DNA from 2 places in the Cytobacillus sp. OWB-43 genome. Region 1 is predicted to be linked to the other one. Evidence: a T-box and tRNA genes for the amino acid it is inferred to sense, from the RefSeq annotation. Region 1 holds a T-box; the other holds one or more tRNA genes.
The links. A T-box is a leader RNA that pairs with one kind of tRNA and senses whether it is charged. The one in region 1 lies ahead of argS (arginine--tRNA ligase), so its partner is inferred to be a tRNA-Arg.
Positions count from the first base shown of each region.

Region 2: it has a tRNA-Arg gene. The T-box ahead of argS (arginine--tRNA ligase) is inferred to sense a tRNA for this amino acid. The anticodon was not compared.

Region 1 covers NZ_JAYEFF010000005.1:213,420-223,111, forward strand. Annotated here, with positions in the region: gene U9M49_RS17815 (DUF4395 domain-containing protein) at 1-356, opposite strand, end outside; gene U9M49_RS17820 (ArsR/SmtB family transcription factor) at 442-765, opposite strand; gene U9M49_RS17825 (SRPBCC family protein) at 762-1,184, opposite strand; gene U9M49_RS17830 (GNAT family N-acetyltransferase) at 1,351-1,803, shown strand; gene U9M49_RS17835 (pyridoxamine 5'-phosphate oxidase family protein) at 1,905-2,483, opposite strand; gene U9M49_RS17840 (DNA starvation/stationary phase protection protein) at 2,622-3,068, opposite strand; gene U9M49_RS17845 (YqaA family protein) at 3,166-3,741, opposite strand; gene U9M49_RS17850 (sulfite exporter TauE/SafE family protein) at 3,862-4,728, shown strand; gene argS (arginine--tRNA ligase) at 4,942-6,627, opposite strand; T-box leader at 6,685-6,902, opposite strand; gene U9M49_RS17860 (FtsW/RodA/SpoVE family cell cycle protein) at 6,948-8,135, opposite strand; gene mgtE (magnesium transporter) at 8,294-9,652, opposite strand.
Region 2 covers NZ_JAYEFF010000007.1:173,893-183,584, reverse strand. Annotated here, with positions in the region: tRNA gene U9M49_RS20160 (tRNA-Val) at 1-43, shown strand, start outside; tRNA gene U9M49_RS20155 (tRNA-Thr) at 59-134, shown strand; tRNA gene U9M49_RS20150 (tRNA-Lys) at 149-224, shown strand; tRNA gene U9M49_RS20145 (tRNA-Leu) at 234-315, shown strand; tRNA gene U9M49_RS20140 (tRNA-Gly) at 339-413, shown strand; tRNA gene U9M49_RS20135 (tRNA-Arg) at 417-490, shown strand; tRNA gene U9M49_RS20130 (tRNA-Pro) at 499-575, shown strand; tRNA gene U9M49_RS20125 (tRNA-Ala) at 589-664, shown strand; tRNA gene U9M49_RS20120 (tRNA-Met) at 691-764, shown strand; tRNA gene U9M49_RS20115 (tRNA-Ser) at 781-873, shown strand; tRNA gene U9M49_RS20110 (tRNA-Met) at 888-961, shown strand; tRNA gene U9M49_RS20105 (tRNA-Asp) at 965-1,041, shown strand; tRNA gene U9M49_RS20100 (tRNA-Phe) at 1,061-1,136, shown strand; tRNA gene U9M49_RS20095 (tRNA-Tyr) at 1,150-1,233, shown strand; tRNA gene U9M49_RS20090 (tRNA-Trp) at 1,237-1,310, shown strand; tRNA gene U9M49_RS20085 (tRNA-His) at 1,317-1,392, shown strand; tRNA gene U9M49_RS20080 (tRNA-Gln) at 1,409-1,480, shown strand; tRNA gene U9M49_RS20075 (tRNA-Cys) at 1,485-1,555, shown strand; tRNA gene U9M49_RS20070 (tRNA-Leu) at 1,560-1,641, shown strand; tRNA gene U9M49_RS20065 (tRNA-Gly) at 1,659-1,729, shown strand; tRNA gene U9M49_RS20060 (tRNA-Ile) at 1,737-1,813, shown strand; tRNA gene U9M49_RS20055 (tRNA-Asn) at 1,824-1,898, shown strand; tRNA gene U9M49_RS20050 (tRNA-Arg) at 1,914-1,987, shown strand; gene U9M49_RS20045 (FixH family protein) at 2,291-3,046, shown strand; gene U9M49_RS20040 (DUF4931 domain-containing protein) at 3,243-4,007, shown strand; gene rodA (rod shape-determining protein RodA) at 4,140-5,312, shown strand; gene U9M49_RS20030 (Ger(x)C family spore germination protein) at 5,355-6,425, opposite strand; gene U9M49_RS20025 (GerAB/ArcD/ProY family transporter) at 6,422-7,513, opposite strand; gene U9M49_RS20020 (spore germination protein) at 7,540-9,021, opposite strand; gene U9M49_RS20015 (DUF2573 family protein) at 9,128-9,394, shown strand; gene U9M49_RS20010 (spore coat protein) at 9,451-9,692, opposite strand, start outside.

The DNA of each region.
Region 1 (9,692 bases):
AGAGCAATGGTTGCTGCTAATCCGACAATAATGGCGAAAGAGTAAGATAGTATTGTCCACCCAATGATAGAGCTAATGAATGCAATACTTAAACATACTACAGCAATTAACTGATTAAATTGTTGTTGCGCTTTATCTTCAGGTATATAAGAGGATAAAGGTTTTTTGAGAAACTTTTTAGCTATCACCATCACTGGATTATTCCCTGTTAGTAAGCCAATCAATCCAGCAAGTAAGGGAATAAGTAAAATGAAGAATTGCCCAGTTATCAGTGTCGCAATTACACTTAGGACGATAACCCATTGATTCGTTTTAACGAGAGGACGCGGAATAGAAGCGATTTGTTGGTTGTTCATTTTAAAAACCAACCTTTCCAATGTGTTTGGTTCATTATATCATGAAATTTAGTTGATTATACCTATTTTCGCTTCGTTAACACGACTACTCTTCTTTATCATTCTCGACAATAAACTTTAATTTAGTGAGTTTGTTATTCCAGAATTGTTCATAATAATGCAGCCACTGGCTTACTTCTGTTAAAGGTTCTGGATTAATATGATAGATGTTTTCTCTGCCTTTCCTGTGGCTCTTCACTAAGTTGGCATCAGAGAGAATATGCAGATGTTTGACTACCGCCGTGCGACTGATTGGAAAATAAGCACTGATTGCAGCGATAGATAGTTCTTCTTTTGAAAGTAGCTGGAGAACATGTCTTCTAGTAGGGTCAGCAATTGCCTGAAAAACGTCGTGCTTAATTGCTGTCATGATTGCTCTATTGCCATCATTAAACGTTTTTGCACGATGGCTTCCCATCCATTATTCATACGTTCACGAATAATTTCGCTTTTTTCATTTGGTTTAGTAAGAATTGTATTCGCTTCTTTCCAACCACTATGAATGAGTGTGAATTTTGTTCTATTGTCTACTTCTTCTAATAAAAAGGTGACAACCCATCCGTCAGTATCCCAAGAGAAAGATAATTTATTTGGCTCATCGATTTCTAGTACTTGGCAAGGAGAAGGGCCAAACGGAGACTGTATTTCAAATGTGAATCCCTCTGTTGCTTGAAAGTTATTAGGCATAAACCATTCTGCGATTCCCTCACTAGTTGCAACATGTTGCCATACTTTATTTATTGGTGCATTTAAAATGATAGATTGTTGAATATCCTTTATTGTATTCATTTCATATCCCCCTTAGTTATATGACACCTTATGGTTCTATAATTTTGATAATATAACACCAAAAGGTTTTATGTCAATTGATAATCAAATTGAATGGTAAGTCTTAGATTATTTGTCATTTTAAAGCGAAGGTGAGGAAAGTAAGATAAGAGAGGAGGTGATGGTTATGATGATCTTTAGAGAGGCAAAAAGAGAGGATTTAGAAAGGATTGTTCAATTATTAGCAGATGATGTGTTAGGAACAAGTCGAGAAGATGTGTCCAGCCCCCTACATCAGGATTATGAAGAAGCGTTTGAAGCTATTAGTGGAGATAGCCATAATGAATTAATTGTAGCAGAATGGGATGAGAATGTTGTAGGTGTTTGTCAACTGACTTATATCCCTTATTTAACTCATCGTGGTGCTTGGAGAGCAATCATTGAAGGTGTGCGGATAGCAAGTGAATGTAGGGGAGAAGGTTTTGGTGAAGCCCTAATAAAAGAAGCGATAGTGAGAGCGAAAGCAAAAGGGGTGCGACTTGTACAGTTAACAACAGATAAGCAACGATCTCAGGCGAAACATTTTTATGAGAAAATAGGGTTTAAAGCAACGCATGAGGGGATGAAGTTGAAATTGTAAATATACACTTGGGATGAAGTTGAAAAGGTTTGAGATTCCTCCTAAAAGATCTTTCAGAAGGAACCTATAAGCCTATTAAAACAATCGTGAGTCATAGGGATCTATACTTTTTCTATGACATTTGTAGCAATATGTGCAGCGAACATTTTCGCGGGTGAAGGAAGGGACTCTTTTTCGAGCCAAGTTTCAGGCTTCCAAATTCCCGCTCGGTTAAATGAGTTAGCGCAATGGAGGAAACATTCTTCAACTTCAACAGCGATCCCTAAGAGAGGTGCCTTTCCTTTATCGGCCATTTTAGCTAGGATGTCTTCATCTTGAATAATCGAAGCTTTTCCGTTAATTCTTAATGTTTCATTTAGACCAGGAATGATAAATAATAGACCAACTTGTGGGTTGCTTAAGATGTTGTGCATACTGTCTAATCTCCTGTTACCTGGTCTATCAGGTATAACTAGATGCTTCTCATCTAACACTTGTACGAACCCAGGATAATCTCCACGTGGTGAGTTATCACATTGCCCGTCTTTATTGGTTGTTGCTAAAAAAAGAAACGGTGAACGAGCAAGAAAGTCTTTGCAATGTTCATCGATTATAGATATGACCTTATTAGCAGCTCCTTTACTTGGGGGAGTGAATAGAGCTTCTAATTCTTCTTCTGATTGAATGACATTGTTGAACATTTGTTGCCTCCTTTAAACAGTCGTTGATTGTCTTATGTTTATTATAAGGGGGAACAGCTAAATAAAAAAGAAGCGATTGTGAATAGACTGAAAAACTATTAGTCTATTTCGCTCGCTTCTTTTTTATTTCTATTGTACTTAGCCTAGATAGGCATTAAGCATCCAAATATGTTTATCTAAAGAATTAATTAAGCCAACTGCATAATCTTCAACTGCTGGTTCCTCTTCTTCATCTGCTAGCTTTGTAATCTCTTTTAATTCAGCACGTAAATGTTGATAATCACTGATTAAGTTCTCAACCATTTTTTCTGCTGATTTTTCATCAAGATTTTCTTTTAGTGTAGCTACCTCAAGATATTCTTTCATTGACGCAACTGGTTTGCCACCGATTGTAAGAATGCGTTCAGCCATTTCATCGACTACCTCAGCTGCCTCATTATATAACTCTTCAAATTTTTCATGTAGTGTAAAAAAGTGTGGACCTGTTACATACCAGTGATAGCGATGCAACTTCGTATAAAGTAGGCTCCAGTTAGCAACTTGTGTATTTAGGGCAGCGTTTAATTTCGTATCTAATGTAATCATTATTTAGTCATCTCCTCAAGAATGTTTTGTCTTAACTATATTATAACTGATTTAAAATTAAAATCAATACTTAATTATAATAATTATAATTAAGGAATTAATTTAATCTGTTTTTGATATAGTGTGTTGTGATGAAGATAATAATAATGAATATAGCCATATAAATGGTCAATGCCGTAAAGTGGTCTTTTATGAAAGGTACAGCTTTATTGCCTAATTGATGGATGAGAAAAGCTTCAAAATAAAACCTTGCGCCTCTTCCAATCGTTGCCCATAATACAACGGTCTGTATTTTCATTTTTGAGATGCCAGATAAAATCGTAAATATCTTAAACGGTAAGGGTGTAAAGGCAGATATCAGAATGGCCAATGGACCAAGCTTTTGAAAGTACAGTTCTACTTTCATGATTTGTTGCTCTTTAAAAAGTGCTCGTAGGACAGGCCTGCCAACTCGTAATCCGATATACCAGCCAAAGATTGCACCGATAACAGAAGCGAAAGTAGTGAGAAAAGCGTACCAATACACATGATCACTGTCTGCTAGTCCCATTGGAATCAAAAGTAAATCAGGAGGAATGGGGAAGAAAGAAGAGTCAGCGAACGAAACGAAAAAAAGTCCAAACACACCATATTCCAATAACCATTCTTTAAGTAAATGTAAAATTTCTTGCATATATGAAAACCCCTTTTTAAGATTACGTGGTTTGTCCTTTAGAAATTATATGTGCACTTTTTCTTTTCATTACTATGGGGTATGATGGGGATGGTTGTTTGATAGAAAGGTGATGGAATTGTGGAATTGATATTGTTTTTTCTACTAGGTGCCTTAATTAGTGTGTTGTCAGGTTTTTTTGGCATCGGTGGAGGGTTTATATTAACACCATTATTAATGCTCATTGGACTTGCCCCTATTGAGGCAATTGCGACAAGTTTGTTATTTACAATTGGGAGTTCATCTTCTGGGATTATCGGTCATATAAAATTAAAAAATATTAATTGGAAAGCAGGGATTATTTTAGGGGTGAGTGGGATTATTGCTACCCAAATTGCCCATCCTTTTGTTGTCTTTTTAGATGCTCATCAGTTAGATGAATGGGCGATTCCTGTTATGTATATTGTGTTGCTTTCTTTCTTTTCTGTCCAAATGTTTAAGAAGAAAAGTGCGCAGCAAGGAGTGAGCGGGTTAGTTCAACCTTCCATATTAAAAATGGTTTTAATCGGCTTGTTTGCAGGGTTTGTTTCCACTTCTTTAGGTGTAGGTGGAGGGTTTATTATTGTACCAATGTCGATTGCCTTTCTAGGTATGTTACCTAAGAAGGCGGTAGGAACGAGCTTATTTGCAGTCCTATTTATTGTTTCAGCAGGTTTCTTATCCTACGCATTCACTGTAGAAATTAATTATTTTATGGGGATATTCTTACTTGCTGGTGGGCTACTAGGTTCTCAATTCGGAGCTAGATCAACCGATGTTTTTGAAAACAAAGAAATTACTACATTACTATCATTTCTATACTTAACGACGATTTTGAGTGTGGCACTTAAGGCATTTGAACAAAATGTTTTTGGATTAATCATCGTTGTTCTTTATCTTCTCTACTTTTTCACTGTTCTAGGGAAAAGACATATTGCTCATTGGCGAGAAGAAAAAGGGTACTCTTAAACAGGGACATACAGGGTAGGCTTTGGGTTTAGTGTGGATTAGAAATATGACGAAGTAAGCCTGTTTCTAGCTCTTTCCTGGTAGATTGCATTTTTTAAAAAGGCTACATATTGTAGCCGCCGGATATATAGTGGTAACTAACTGTAGACTTTTGTTTCATTCAATCATATAGCTCCCAATTGGCTAAAGAGGGAGCTGATGTACAAGGTGAAATTACATCTCCTGAGGTGCCTTCATACCAAGTAAATGCAGGCCGTCAGTTAAGATGATTGTTACTGCTTTGACAAGACCGAGTCTCGAAGATAAATGTTCATCTTTATGAAGTATTTTTTCGTTAGCATAGTATTTGTTAAAGCTTTGCGCTAGACTAATTAAATATTTGGCAATGATGGACGGTGCTGATTTTTCATGGGCAAGGACGAGCTTATCTGGATAAAGGGATAAAAGTTTAGCTACTTGCCAAGCGTATTCACTTGATAGACCTTCTATTTTATAAGTCTGTTGCTGACTTTTGTTTAAAATAGATTGCGCTCTAGCTTGGGTATACTGTACATACGGACCGGTTTCCCCTTCGAATGTTAACATGTCTTCTAAAGAAAATTCTATTTGTTTCATTCGTTCGTTCTTTAAATCATGGAAAATGATTGCTCCTACACCAACAGCTTTAGCTACCTCATCTTTGTTCTTTAGATGAGGATTTTTTTGTTCAATATTCTCTGAAGCTAATTGTATGGCATCTTGTAATACTTCCTCTAATAATATGACACGACCTTTTCTTGTCGACATCTTCTTACCTTCTTGTAAATACAACCCAAATGGGATGTGATGGATATGTGTCGCCCAGGAATGCCCCATTTTAGATAATACGGCTTTGACTTGTTGGAAGTGGATGGACTGCTCTGGACCAACGATATAGAGAGCCTCATCAAATTGGTATGTTTGTTTACGATAAATGGCTGCCGTAATATCGCGTGTAGCATAAAGAGTCGCTCCATCTGATTTCTTAATTAAGCAAGGAGGTAGATTTTCATCTGATAAGGGTACGATTTCTGCTCCATCAGAGGTAGATAGCAAGTCAGATTGTTGCAGTGTATCGACAACCGCGTTCATTTGATTGTTATAAAAGGCCTCCCCATAATTAGAGTCAAAAGAGACACCGAGCAGTTGATAGGTTTTCTCGAATTCTTTTAAAGATTCGTCTCTAAACCAAGACCAAAGTTGCTTTGCCTCCGCATCATCAAGTTCAAGTTTTCTGAACCAAGCTCTTGCTTCTTCATGCAAGTGGGGATGTTCCTCAGCTTTCTCGTGAAATTTTACGTATAATTGGAGTAATTCCTTAATTGGCTCCTTTTTAATTAAAGCTTCACTTCCCCAATGCTTATAGGCGGTAATGAGTTTGCCAAATTGTGTGCCCCAGTCGCCTAAATGATTAATCTTAACTGTATCATATCCATGCTTTTCTGCTATAAGTGCAAGGGAATGACCAATGACTGTCGAACGTAGATGCCCCATTGAGAATGGTTTGGCGATATTGGGGCTAGAGTAGTCTAATACGATTGTCTTACCTTTACCGCTTCCTGATTGTCCGTAATTCTCTCCTTGATGTAGTACGGCTTGAATAATGAGTTGACTGATTGCTTTTTTATTAAAAAATATATTTACATATGGCCCAACTGCTTCAACATGATCTATCCATTCATGAGTCAGCTTTCCTGTTAAGTCTTTTGCTAATAGATTTGGGTTTTCTTTATAAATCTTTGCTAGTGCAAAACATGGGAAAGAGAGATCGCCATGTTCGGATGTTTTAGGCGTTTCTAACAAGCGACGAATCTCACCTTCACTTAAGGCGTTATCTATTGCAACTTGAATACATGAACTGATTGTCTTTTTCATATCTATCACCTTTTTCACCTCCAAAAAATATAGGAAAACATAAAAAAGCCCGTCTCTCATAATTTGAGAGACGAGCCTTAAACCCGCGGTACCACTCTAATTGTTCGTGACGAACCCCTTTACTACTTGCCTGTAACGGGGCGAACAACCGACATGACCTACTTGGATTCTGCCATGCTTCTATCGAAGTGCGCTTCAATGTGGCTTTTCTTGCAGGCTCTCACCATCCCTGCTTCGCTTTAGAATTCACCTACATCTACTCTCTTCGTCACTGAATTTCCGTTTGATTTTCCATTATTATACGCTAGATTTTTAAAAAAGCAACCTTAAGATGCACGATAATATTTAGAGCTGTCTTGGAACATATAACTCTTCTGGTGAAATCTAATGCTAAAAATAAGCCCCATAGCCATCATATTTCCGATTAAGGAGCTACCCCCATAACTAATGAAAGGAAGAGGAATACCTGTAATCGGTAATACTTGAATGGTCATCCCGATATTTTGAAATACATGGAACGTTATATAACTAATAACGCCAACGCAGACATAAGTATTAAATGGGTCATTGACTGATAAGGCAATTTTCGTTAAGTGGAAAATAAGTATAAAATATAAGCATATCACGACACTTGCACCAATAAAGCCGTATTCTTCGCCAATGACACTGAAAATAAAGTCTGTGTGAACATCGGGGATATAAACTTGTCTCTCATAAAAACCTTTACCACCCAATTCTCCCGAGCCGATAGCATGAAGAGAATTGTACAGTTGTAAGCCAGCTCCTTGTTTATGTGTATACGGATCTAACCAAGCATAAATTCGCATCAATTGGTAGTTATCCACTGATAGATACTTTAATAATGTTTCAGGAGCCCAAATAATGTAATAGATGATGGTTCCACCTACAGCTGCAACTGTTCCGTAAACAGGGAGGATAATTTTCCAAGTAATACCAGATACAAGTAGAATCCCCGTGAAAATAGCGATAATAACGAGCGCCGTACCCAAATCTTCTAAAATGATTAGTCCTAGCGGAACACAAGTAACGAGCCCAAGCTTAATAAACAGTATAAGGTCATTTTTTACCGTTTTCATGGTGTATTTTGCATAATGATCTACAATTACTTTACTTAGTGCGAGGATAAGAAATATTTTAAAGAACTCGGATGGCTGCAAAGAAGGTCCTGGTAGACCGTTGTACCAGAGCTTAGCTCCTTTTACTTCATATGCAAGGGACTCTGGTGCGATAAAAAGTCCTGCTTGAAGTATTGTGCCGATACCGAATAAGATCCAGGTCATTCGCTTTATCTGATCAGAATCAAAGTACATAATGGCGGCAATCACAATCATACCTACACTATAAAAGATTATTTGTTGTAGCACGAAGTTATCTGGATACTGTGCTGTTGTTTGCCCGCTATAAATAGCAGTGCAACTAATGATGCAGAACAAAAATAATATCAGGGCTAATGTCCAATCAAAGCGATCATTCTTTTTTTGTATACGATCCATATATAAACACCTATCTTTATTTTATACATTCAGGTAATGCTACGAACAGAAAAAAACCATTAGGGATCTTCTGCAAAGGAATATGTTTAAACGTATATATAGACGTACCGAATTGAGAAAGAGTTTCCTTATTTACAATATAAAATAAAAAAGTAATGTTAAGTTAAGTAGGAAATAAACATTGTGGCAATACCAAAATACGTAACAAGTGAGAAAATGTCATTTAATGTTGTAATAAGAGGCCCGGAAGCTATGGCTGGGTCTATCCCGAATTTGTATAATAGTAAAGGAATAGTTGCTCCCGAAAGTGTCCCGATAATTAAAGTAAGAAGTAGGGAAACTCCGACAACTAAGCCTAAATAAATATTTCCTTGCCAAAAAAATGCAATCAGTGCGATTAAAATACCACAAGTGACACCAATAATCACGCCTACCCCTAATTCCCTAAGAATCAGTTTCGTAACCACTTTTTTATTTAAATCATTGGATACAAGCCCTCGGACAACTACAGCTAATGATTGCGTACCTGTGTTACCTGTCATACCAGAAATCATGGGCATGAAAAAGGCGAGGGCTACGACTTGCGATAAAGTAGCCTCATACCCGCTTATGATACTGCCTGAAATAATGCCGATGAATAATAAAAGGATGAGCCACGGTAACCTTCGATAAGCGGCGACGAAAGCTTTCGTATCAAAGTCAATTGCCTTACCGGAAGCGGATAGTTTTTCAATATCTTCATTCGCTTCTTGGACAACAACATCCATCAAGTCATCAACAGTGGCAATACCCATTAGCACATTTTCTTCATTCACAATTGGAATAGCAAGAAAATCATATTTTAAGACCATGTTTGCAACTTCTTCTTGGTCTGTCGTCACTGCAGCTGAGATGACCCGTTCATACATAATGTCTTGGATAACCTCGAGGGGCTCTGCGATTAGTAAGTCACGGTGAGAGACAACCCCAACTAATTTTCTGTCTTGATCTATCACGTATAAATAATTAATCGTTTCAGCATATTCTGCAAAGGATTTTAACTTCTCTACTGCTTCTCGGACTGTGTAATAATCACGAATCCATACAAAACGGTTAGTCATTAAGCGCCCGGCAGTTTCTGGTGGATAGGTCATCATATTCTGAATGATGCGAGATTCACTTTGTTTCATACCGGCAAGGAGACCTTCTATTTTCTCAGCTGACATATCATGAAGTAAAAGGGCGAGGTCGTCATTGTCCATTAGATCCAAGACTTTTCCTGTTTTCTCATTTTCTAATTTATTTAAAACCTCAAGCTGCATGTCTTTATTCAATTCCTCTAGCAACTGGGCAAGGCGGTCAGCAGTCATAAATAATAAGAAGCGCTTCTTATGCTTTTCAGGCAGATGATCATAAGCTTGAGCAATATCATACGGTTGCAGTTCATCTAAAATCCTGTTAAATTCTTTTTGTTTATTATCTTTTAATGCTTTGATGATCAATAAAGCGATTTGGTTTTCTGTCATCGTCTGAATCATAAAGCTCAAGTCCTTTCAACCGAGGATATACCTTAAATTG
Region 2 (9,692 bases), on a different contig from region 1:
TACAAGCAGAGGGTCGGCGGTTCGATCCCGTCATCCTCCACCATTTTTGTGTTTATTTGCCGGCCTAGCTCAATTGGTAGAGCAACTGACTTGTAATCAGTAGGTTGGGGGTTCAAGTCCTCTGGCCGGCACCACTCGTCCTTTGTACGAGCCATTAGCTCAGTTGGTAGAGCATCTGACTTTTAATCAGAGGGTCGAAGGTTCGAGTCCTTCATGGCTCACCATTTATATTTGCGGGTGTGGCGGAATTGGCAGACGCACCAGACTTAGGATCTGGCGCCGCAAGGCGTGGGGGTTCGACTCCCTTCACCCGCATTAGTATTTTATAATGGATATTTGCGGAAGTAGTTCAGTGGTAGAACATCACCTTGCCAAGGTGAGGGTCGCGGGTTCGAATCCCGTCTTCCGCTCCATATGCGCCCGTAGCTCAATTGGATAGAGCGTTTGACTACGGATCAAAAGGTTAGGGGTTCGACTCCTCTCGGGCGCGTTTTATTTCGGGAAGTAGCTCAGCTTGGTAGAGCACTTGGTTTGGGACCAAGGGGTCGCAGGTTCGAATCCTGTCTTCCCGACCACGAATACTTTTTAGGGGCCTTAGCTCAGCTGGGAGAGCGCCTGCTTTGCACGCAGGAGGTCAGCGGTTCGATCCCGCTAGGCTCCACCAATTTAATTTTTAACAATATATTTTATGGCGGTGTAGCTCAGCTGGCTAGAGCGTACGGTTCATACCCGTGAGGTCGGGGGTTCGATCCCCTCCGCCGCTATTGCTTTTTTATTAATGGAGGAATACCCAAGTCTGGCTGAAGGGATCGGTCTTGAAAACCGACAGGGGTGTTAAAGCCCGCGGGGGTTCGAATCCCTCTTCCTCCGCCATTAATATTTATTATCGCGGGGTGGAGCAGTCCGGTAGCTCGTCGGGCTCATAACCCGAAGGTCGCAGGTTCAAATCCTGCCCCCGCAATCTGGTCCGGTAGTTCAGTTGGTTAGAATGCCTGCCTGTCACGCAGGAGGTCGCGGGTTCGAGTCCCGTCCGGACCGCCATTTACATATTTATTATTTTGGCTCAGTAGCTCAGTCGGTAGAGCAAAGGACTGAAAATCCTTGTGTCGGCGGTTCGATTCCGTCCTGAGCCACCATTTAGTCTTTTTTGGAGGGGTAGCGAAGTGGCTAAACGCGGCGGACTGTAAATCCGCTCCTTCGGGTTCGGCAGTTCGAATCTGCCCCCCTCCACCATCTAGGGGTATAGTTTAATGGTAAAACGAAGGTCTCCAAAACCTTTGATGTGGGTTCGATTCCTACTACCCCTGCCAATTATGGCGGTTGTGGCGAAGTGGTTAACGCATCGGATTGTGGTTCCGACATTCGTGGGTTCGATTCCCATCAGCCGCCCCATTTTTAAACATTTTATTGGGCTATAGCCAAGTGGTAAGGCAACGGATTTTGATTCCGTCATTCGTAGGTTCGAACCCTACTAGCCCAGTTATGGCAGCATAGCCAAGTGGTAAGGCAGAGGTCTGCAAAACCTTTATCCCCGGTTCAAATCCGGGTGTTGCCTTTATGCCGGTGTGGCGGAATTGGCAGACGCGCACGACTCAAAATCGTGTTCCTTCGGGAGTGTCGGTTCGACCCCGACCACCGGTATGTTGAAGTTCTTAAATGCGGGTGTAGTTTAGTGGTAAAACCTCAGCCTTCCAAGCTGATGATGAGGGTTCGATTCCCTTCACCCGCTTAAATAGGGGCCTATAGCTCAGCTGGTTAGAGCGCACGCCTGATAAGCGTGAGGTCGATGGTTCGAGTCCATTTAGGCCCACCATTTATATTATTCCGCAGTAGCTCAGTGGTAGAGCATTCGGCTGTTAACCGAACGGTCGTAGGTTCGAATCCTACCTGCGGAGCCATACATATTTTAGTTTGCGCCTTTAGCTCAGCTGGATAGAGCAACAGCCTTCTAAGCTGTGGGTCAGAGGTTCGAATCCTCTAAGGCGCGTCAAAGCTCTTAAATCTTCTATAAGGTTTATGAGCTTTTTTTGTATGATTAATTTTAAATTAAGCTTCTAGGCATCTAGTTGAAAGCTTTGTAGATAAGTACAAAAAAAAAGCTTCCATGAAAGGAAGCTAAAAAGGGGGATTTACACTTGTAATAGAAGTTTCTCCAAATAAATCTTTTTTTATACCTATATTTTCTTTATTTTACATATTTCTCTCATTAACAAATTATTTCACTTTTCTAACACATATTATTAGTAATATAGATGAGAAAGATTAGATGTTTAAGAAAGAGGGGCTTTTTATGAAGAAGTGGATATCAACCTTTTCTGTAATTATGATTATTTTTCTTGCTGCTTGTGGAAATGCAGAGAATGATGCAAACTCTAGTGGTGGGGAAGGATCAGTTCCTGCTGCAATCGATGCCAGTATCTCGATACCAAGTCAGATTAAAAGGAACGAAGAAGTACGCTTGGAAGTTACTGTTACTCAGGGAGACGAGTCTGTGGAAGATGCAGATGAAGTAAAATTTGAATTGTGGGAAGATGGGAAAAAGGATAATGGTGAATTAATAGAAGCAGAACACGAGAATGATGGCAAGTACGTTGCATCCTATACATTTGAAAAAGATGCTATCTATCATATTCAGTCACATGTCACCGCAAGAAGTATGCACACTATGCCTAAAGTTAAAGTGGCGGTAGGCAGTGCTGAAATAGATAACGAAGAAGAAAATCAAGGCCACAGCGCACATGAGCATGATGGAAATGTAGCGATACATATAAGTCCTACTGCTGATATTAAGACGAATGAGGAAACTCCATTTGATATTCATATTACTAAAGAAGAACAAGGACTTGAAGAGGCAAATGTGAGGTTAGAAATCGTTCAGTCAATTGATGATCATCAGGTGGCATGGGTAGATGCAGTAGAGGAAACTAGTGGGATGTATACAGCAACACATGCATTTACTGATAATGGAACATACAAGATTGTCGTTCATGTAGAAAATGATGAAGGATTACATGAACATAGTGAATTTGAGGTCATAGTAAATTAACAGTAGAAAAAAGATATTTGCATATGCAAATATCTTTTTTATCTTATTTAATAATGTACTTTTGTTTTCATGTTACGCAAGTGAAGTTGCCTTTAATATTGATGAATTTTATACTAATCATAATCAAACTTTCACACTATAAAGAAGAAGCCCTTTATAATAGAAGTAAGTAATTGAAATCAGGAGAGAATAACAAATGACAAATACTCATTTATTTTTTAATACAAGCATTGGTAAACAGAAACCTAATAGTATAAGGAATAAAGAACAAGTGTGTCCGTTCTGTCAGAGAGAACAATTGACGAAGATTATTGCGGAGGATGGTCCAATCATTTGGTTGGAGAATAAATATCCCGTATTAGAAAATGCTCATCAAACGGTCTTAATCGAGACAGATCAGTGTGACACGGAACTTTCACAGTATGATGACAACCATTTAGTCAGATTGATTACATTTGGTTTAGACAATTGGTTAAGTATGGAGAAAAGTGATAAATATAAATCTGTGATTTTTTTCAAGAATCATGGTCCTCATTCAGGTGGAAGCATTGCTCATCCTCATATGCAAATTGTAGGTTTATATGATGTCGTATATCAAAATAAGGTGCAGGCTGACGATTTTGTAGGAGAGTTAATTGATCAACATGGTGATACTGAATTTTCTTTATCTAATAAACCACGTATTGGTTTTTATGAATTTAATGTTAAATTAGGACAGAAAAAGGATATCGCAGCGTTTGCTAAATATATTCAAATGGCAACCAAATATATTTTGAGGGATTTTCCTTTTACATGTAACAGCTATAATCTATTCTTTTACCATTTCGAGAATGAAATATTTGCAAAAATTGTCCCTCGATATGTAACAAGCCCTCTTTTTATCGGATATTTCTTGCCACAAGTACCTAATAACATCATGTGGATGGTGAAGGATATTCAAAGTAAATATGTACAATTATAATATGCATTTTTTCTTTGTTACAAAAAAGAAATATACGTAGCTGTTGTGATTTTCATCTAAAAAAAATATAATGAAGTATTGTACACAGATTATTTTTAATGAAGAGCCTTTGTTTCATAAGGAGATTGATTAATGACTTCTAAACGAACGACAACATCGAGAATTGATTATACTTTAGTTCTTATTTTATTTTTATTGTTTTTAGTGAGCTGTATTTCTATATATAGTGCACAAACGACTGAACAATACGGTGAGAATTTTTTACTAAAACAAATTGTATGGTATGTAGTGGGAATAGGGATTATATTAGCAGTCATTACATTAGATGCTGAACAATTAAAGAAAATTTCTTGGTATGCTTACGGTTTTGGACTATTGCTACTTGGGTTTCTTGTTGTCGCACCTGAAAGTATTGCTCCTGTAATTAATGGAGCGAAATCATGGATACGGCTGCCTGGTCTTGGACAAATACAGCCTGCTGAGTTAGTAAAGGTTTTTCTCATATTAGCTTTAGCCAGGGTCATCGATGACCATCATCAAAAGACACAATTAAAAACTGTGAAAACAGATTTTTTCCTATTATTTAAAATGCTAATTGTTACTGGGTTCCCTTTGTTACTCATCATGCAACAACCAGATTTGGGGACTTCCTTGGTAATTTTAGCGATTTTGCTCGGAATGGTTTTTATCTCAGGTATCACTTGGAAAATACTTGCGCCTATTGTAAGTGTAGGTGTAACTTTAGTTGTTGGTATTTTTTATTTTGTATTGTGGCATCCAGAGTTGTTGGAGAAATATTTGGGAGTAAAGGAATACCAATTGGGGCGAATTTATTCTTGGATCGATCCTTATAATTATCAAAGTTCTACAGGTTTTCAACTAACGCGCTCCTTACTTGCAATCGGTTCTGGTGAGACAACAGGAAAGGGCTACGGCACAAGAGAAGTTTACTTACCAGAAAGTCACACAGATTTTATTTTTAGTATCATAGGAGAAGAGTTCGGTTTTATTGGGGCAAGTGTGGTTGTTAGTTTATTTTTCTTATTGATTTATCATTTGACTAAAATAGGTATTAGTACGAGAACGCCATTCTATACATATGTTTGTGTAGGGGTAATTAGTTTAATAACTTTCCATGTCTTTCAAAATATCGGAATGACAATTGGTGTTTTACCGATTACAGGAATCCCACTACCGTTCATTAGTTATGGAGGAAGCTCACTAATGGGCAATATGCTCGCTATGGGGCTAATTTTTTCAATTGGATTTCATAGTAAACGGTACATGTTTTCCAGATCTTCGTAGGAAAAAGAAACCCGAGAATTTTAAATTCTCGGGTTAATGCTGTTAGATAGATGCACCAGTATCCAGTATAATTACCTTCGCATCAACTTTAATGTTTAAGTCAGGATATCCCTTTTTCCATTCTTTATAATCAAAATTGCGTATTTTTGTGCTATAAACCTTACCTATTCCGATTGGATCGGCATTATCTTCTTGAAATGACTGAATAAGCGCTGAACATTCATTTTTTATTTTCTTATTGATAAAATTCGTTATCTCTTTTATTTTTTTATCATCCAAATTATTTCCTGAATATTCTTTTATATTACCTTGGACCTTAATTTTAATGGTGATGTTTGTTGGATCCTTTTTATCTAATTTATATTTATGGTTGGAATGTATACTTTTAATAGCCACTTTTTGACCATCCGGCAAGTCGATAGAGAAATCACCTCTACTATAACGATCAACGAGTAATTTAAAATAAAATAATTTATCACTAGGAAGAATTTTATATGCAGCATGATCTTTGAATAATGATATGCCGGCTAGTTCTATTTCTTGCTCATTGATTTTTTTGATATGTGGTAAGAAGATATCCTTCCCTTCTTGATAAAAATCTCTCATAAATAAGGTTAAGTTCGTTTTAGGTAAATCTCCATAGTCAACATTGTGTTCAATTAAGTCAGAAATAAAAGTTCCATTCCCTTGAGGGCCATATTCACCTGTTAAAATTTCCTCCGTACTACTATCAGTGGTTGCAAAGTAGATTCGTTTTCCAATTGAAGCATCTCGTTGATAGGCGTCCACATAAACAGTTAATCCACGTTCGGCAATGGCAATATTATATAATGTAAGCCTTAAACCACCGACTACAATTGGATTGGGTGATTGCCGGTTTGCTTTATACAGTGTCTCTCTCCTGAGATCACCGGTTGTTGTAACAGTTTTGTTCTCTACACTCATTTCTTTGTTGAATACTTCCATAAGAAAGGTTGTCTTTAACAAATGCTCATCACTCGTATCAGGGTCAAAGCCAGTTGCGACTGCGATATTGAGTTCATCTATTATTCTTTTTTGTACACATCCAGTAAGTATAAACAGGCAGCAAATGATACATATCCATTTTTTCATGTTTTCTTCACCTTCTTTATAATGAGGGATAAACAGTACAAAAAGGGAATATAAACAAATACAAAAGCAACAGACACCAGTTCAACCACTTGATTAAACCTTTCAATATCTAAGCCCTTCTCAAAAAAAGTAACGATAATAACAGAGATGACTGAAATCAGTATGGAACCTTTTCTTTGCTTTAATTTAGTGGCTCTTTTAAGTAACCTTGAAGCAATCCAAAGGGAGAGACATATATTCGGTAGTAGTATTAAACACCAATTGGCAACCCCAATATACTCAAAGCGTTCAACAAATGGAAATTGCACCATTTGCCACATAGAAAGTGTAGCCCAAATCGTATTTTCTAATTGCTTTTTTGAGAAATAAGCAAAAGCAATTATCGCTAATATCGTATAAAAAATTGTCGTGGTGGCTACTCCGATATGTGCCCATTTTTTCGATTTCTGCGGTTGGTTAATAAAAGGATAGATAAATAAAATTGCTTCAAATCCAACAGAAGTTAGTGACATATGATAGGAAGCTTGTAATAATTCGGTGATTTTATGTTGCCAAATCGGTAATAAGTGGGTGAAGTCAGCGTACTTTAGCGTAAAGGTGAATGTGAATACTAAATAGGCTGGTAAAATGGTTCCAAAAAAACAAACACCCACAACTGTCCTAAGTCCACCGTATACAATATATATTGATAGAAGTAAGAACAATACCGAAAACGCAAAATTATTTATATCTGGAAACATCCATATTTGAATAACTTCGATAAAATTCAATATAAAGGAAAGAAGGTAAGTGATATAAAATAAAACAAAGGCGAAGCTTGCCACTTTACTAATGAATCGCCCAAAAAGAAATTCATGAACGGTAATAATATCTCCATTAACCATTTCACATAATTTGTACATCATCCATAATACAATATGAATATAAACACCTAAAATGAGAATGGAAATCCATGCATCATATCCAGCATAGTCGGCAATAATTCTTTGATATCCTAGAATGCCAATGCCAATTTGCATAGCGATCATCACATAAAAAACGAGATAGGGAGATATTTTTAAGTTATTGGGAATCGTTTGGCTTTGCATATTCATCACCTCTATTAAGGCTAGGGTTATTCATCAATGTCTTTTGGGTTTTCAGCTTTCTTCTTATTGAATCGTTTTGGTTTTTGCGTTCTTAAAACATGTGGACGCCTGTACATTTTTTGTAATGGTGCGCGAATAAGTGTATCCTTCATATCTGCTAATCTAAGCGGGTATATTGGCGCCAAAAAAGGTCTTCCTAGTGAGGTCAGGCGTAATAAGTGGGCAATGAGAATACAGAAACAAAAAAGAATTCCTAATACACCCCAAAATTGTGCAAACAGAAGAAAGGGAAATCGTAAAACCCTAATGGTATTACCCATTTTATAAACAGGTGTTGTAAAGGAACCTAATGCACCTAATGCGACAAAGATTAACAGTACGTTACTAGTAAGACCGGCTTCAACTGATGCTGTACCAATAACAATACCCCCTACGATACCAATAGTTTGACCGACTTTAGTAGGGAGCCGTGCCCCCGCCTCACGCAATAATTCAATCGTTAGCTCAAGGAATAATGCTTCGAGAATCGGGGGGAGCGGAATGGTTCTTCTTGATGTTACTAATAACCCTAATAAGTCTGGTGGTATGAGCTCGTATTGATATGTCATAGCTGCAACGTAAATCGGTGTAACCAATACTGAAAAGACAACAGCAAAAAATCGCACTAAGCGAAAAAATGTAGCGACAATCCAATTGAGAAAATAGTCTTCGAAAGCGCTAAAAAATTCAATTAACGTCGTGGGCGCTATTAACACATGTGGTGAACCATCAACGATTATGGCGATTTTTCCTTCAGCAAGAATAGCTGCTACTCGATCAGGCCTCTCAGTGTCCAGCAATTGTGGAAATAGGGAATTGGAATTATCACTTAATAATTCAACAATATTTGAACTATCAGAAATCGTGTCAATCTCAATATTTTTTATACGTTGTTTCACAGTATCAACATTGTCTTTATTAGTAATTCCTTCTATATGTAAGACAGCTACTTTTGTTTTCGAAAGTTTTCCAACAGTATATTCTTGTGAAATTAATTCTTTAATAGGTAATCTTTTTCTAATCAAGTTTAAGTTTTGACCAATAGCCTCAACAAACGCTTCCTTAGGTCCAATTACAGAAAACTCAATTTCAGGTTGAGTGAGAGAACGGACAATTTCTTTCTGAGCGGCAATAAATCCAAAACGATTTTTATCAGAATCTAGTGTGACAAGTACATATCCATTTAATAACTTTTGTTCTATATCGCTTGGATTTTTTAAAATATGAATATCTGCTATGGGAACTATTCTATGCAAATCTTCCAGTGATTCAAATTTTTTTGTTAAAAGCGCTGGTAAAGCACTTTCCTGAATAATTTGTTCATCTACTAAAGTCGCATAAAAATGAAAACCAAACCGTTCATTCGTTTTTTCATTAAAATAATAGGTAGACTGAAAATCAGTTGACTGCTTTAATAAAGATTTCCAACCATCATCTTTGATTTTTTTAAACTTATCCCATATGCTCAAAGGTATCACCGTCAATCAGAAGTATTAAATGCATCTAATTAATATTGTTACCAAATTTGGTTGTGTTATGAATGAGGATTAAAAAATGGTAAAGGAGCGATAAAAGTTGGCTCATGATTTGGATCAGAAGATAGAAGCAATGGTAGAAAAATACACGGAATTGTTATTAGGAGAAAGTGACGAAACATTAAAAGGAGAAGTAAAATCATGGATTATCTATTCATTCATTGCTAAACAGATGCCACCTTTAGTAAAACATTGGAATCAATTGTACCCTGAAGGGAAGCAAGAAATGATGGAGCTAATTACAAAGATTAAAGATTTAAATGAAAAACAGCGGCAACAAAAGCCTGATGATAATAAAAAAAAATAAGAACAGATGATGATTGTTGGTCAACATCTGTTCCTGTTTTATTCCTTTTAACTTAGCTATTGGATGTTACCGTTTGTTCCATAGGGAAATTGTGTAGAGTAACCTTGGAATTGTTGGTAAGATTGTTGCAGATTTTGTTGATCTGCTGCATCAAGACTGTACCAACCTCTTTCAAACATGAGGTTATAAAGATGACGTTGTTCATTCTTTGTTTCAGTAAAAATACGCATAAAATCTTCATAAAGTGTTTGATTACTAACTTCATTTAAATAAATGCTATAAGAATCACTCATGTACT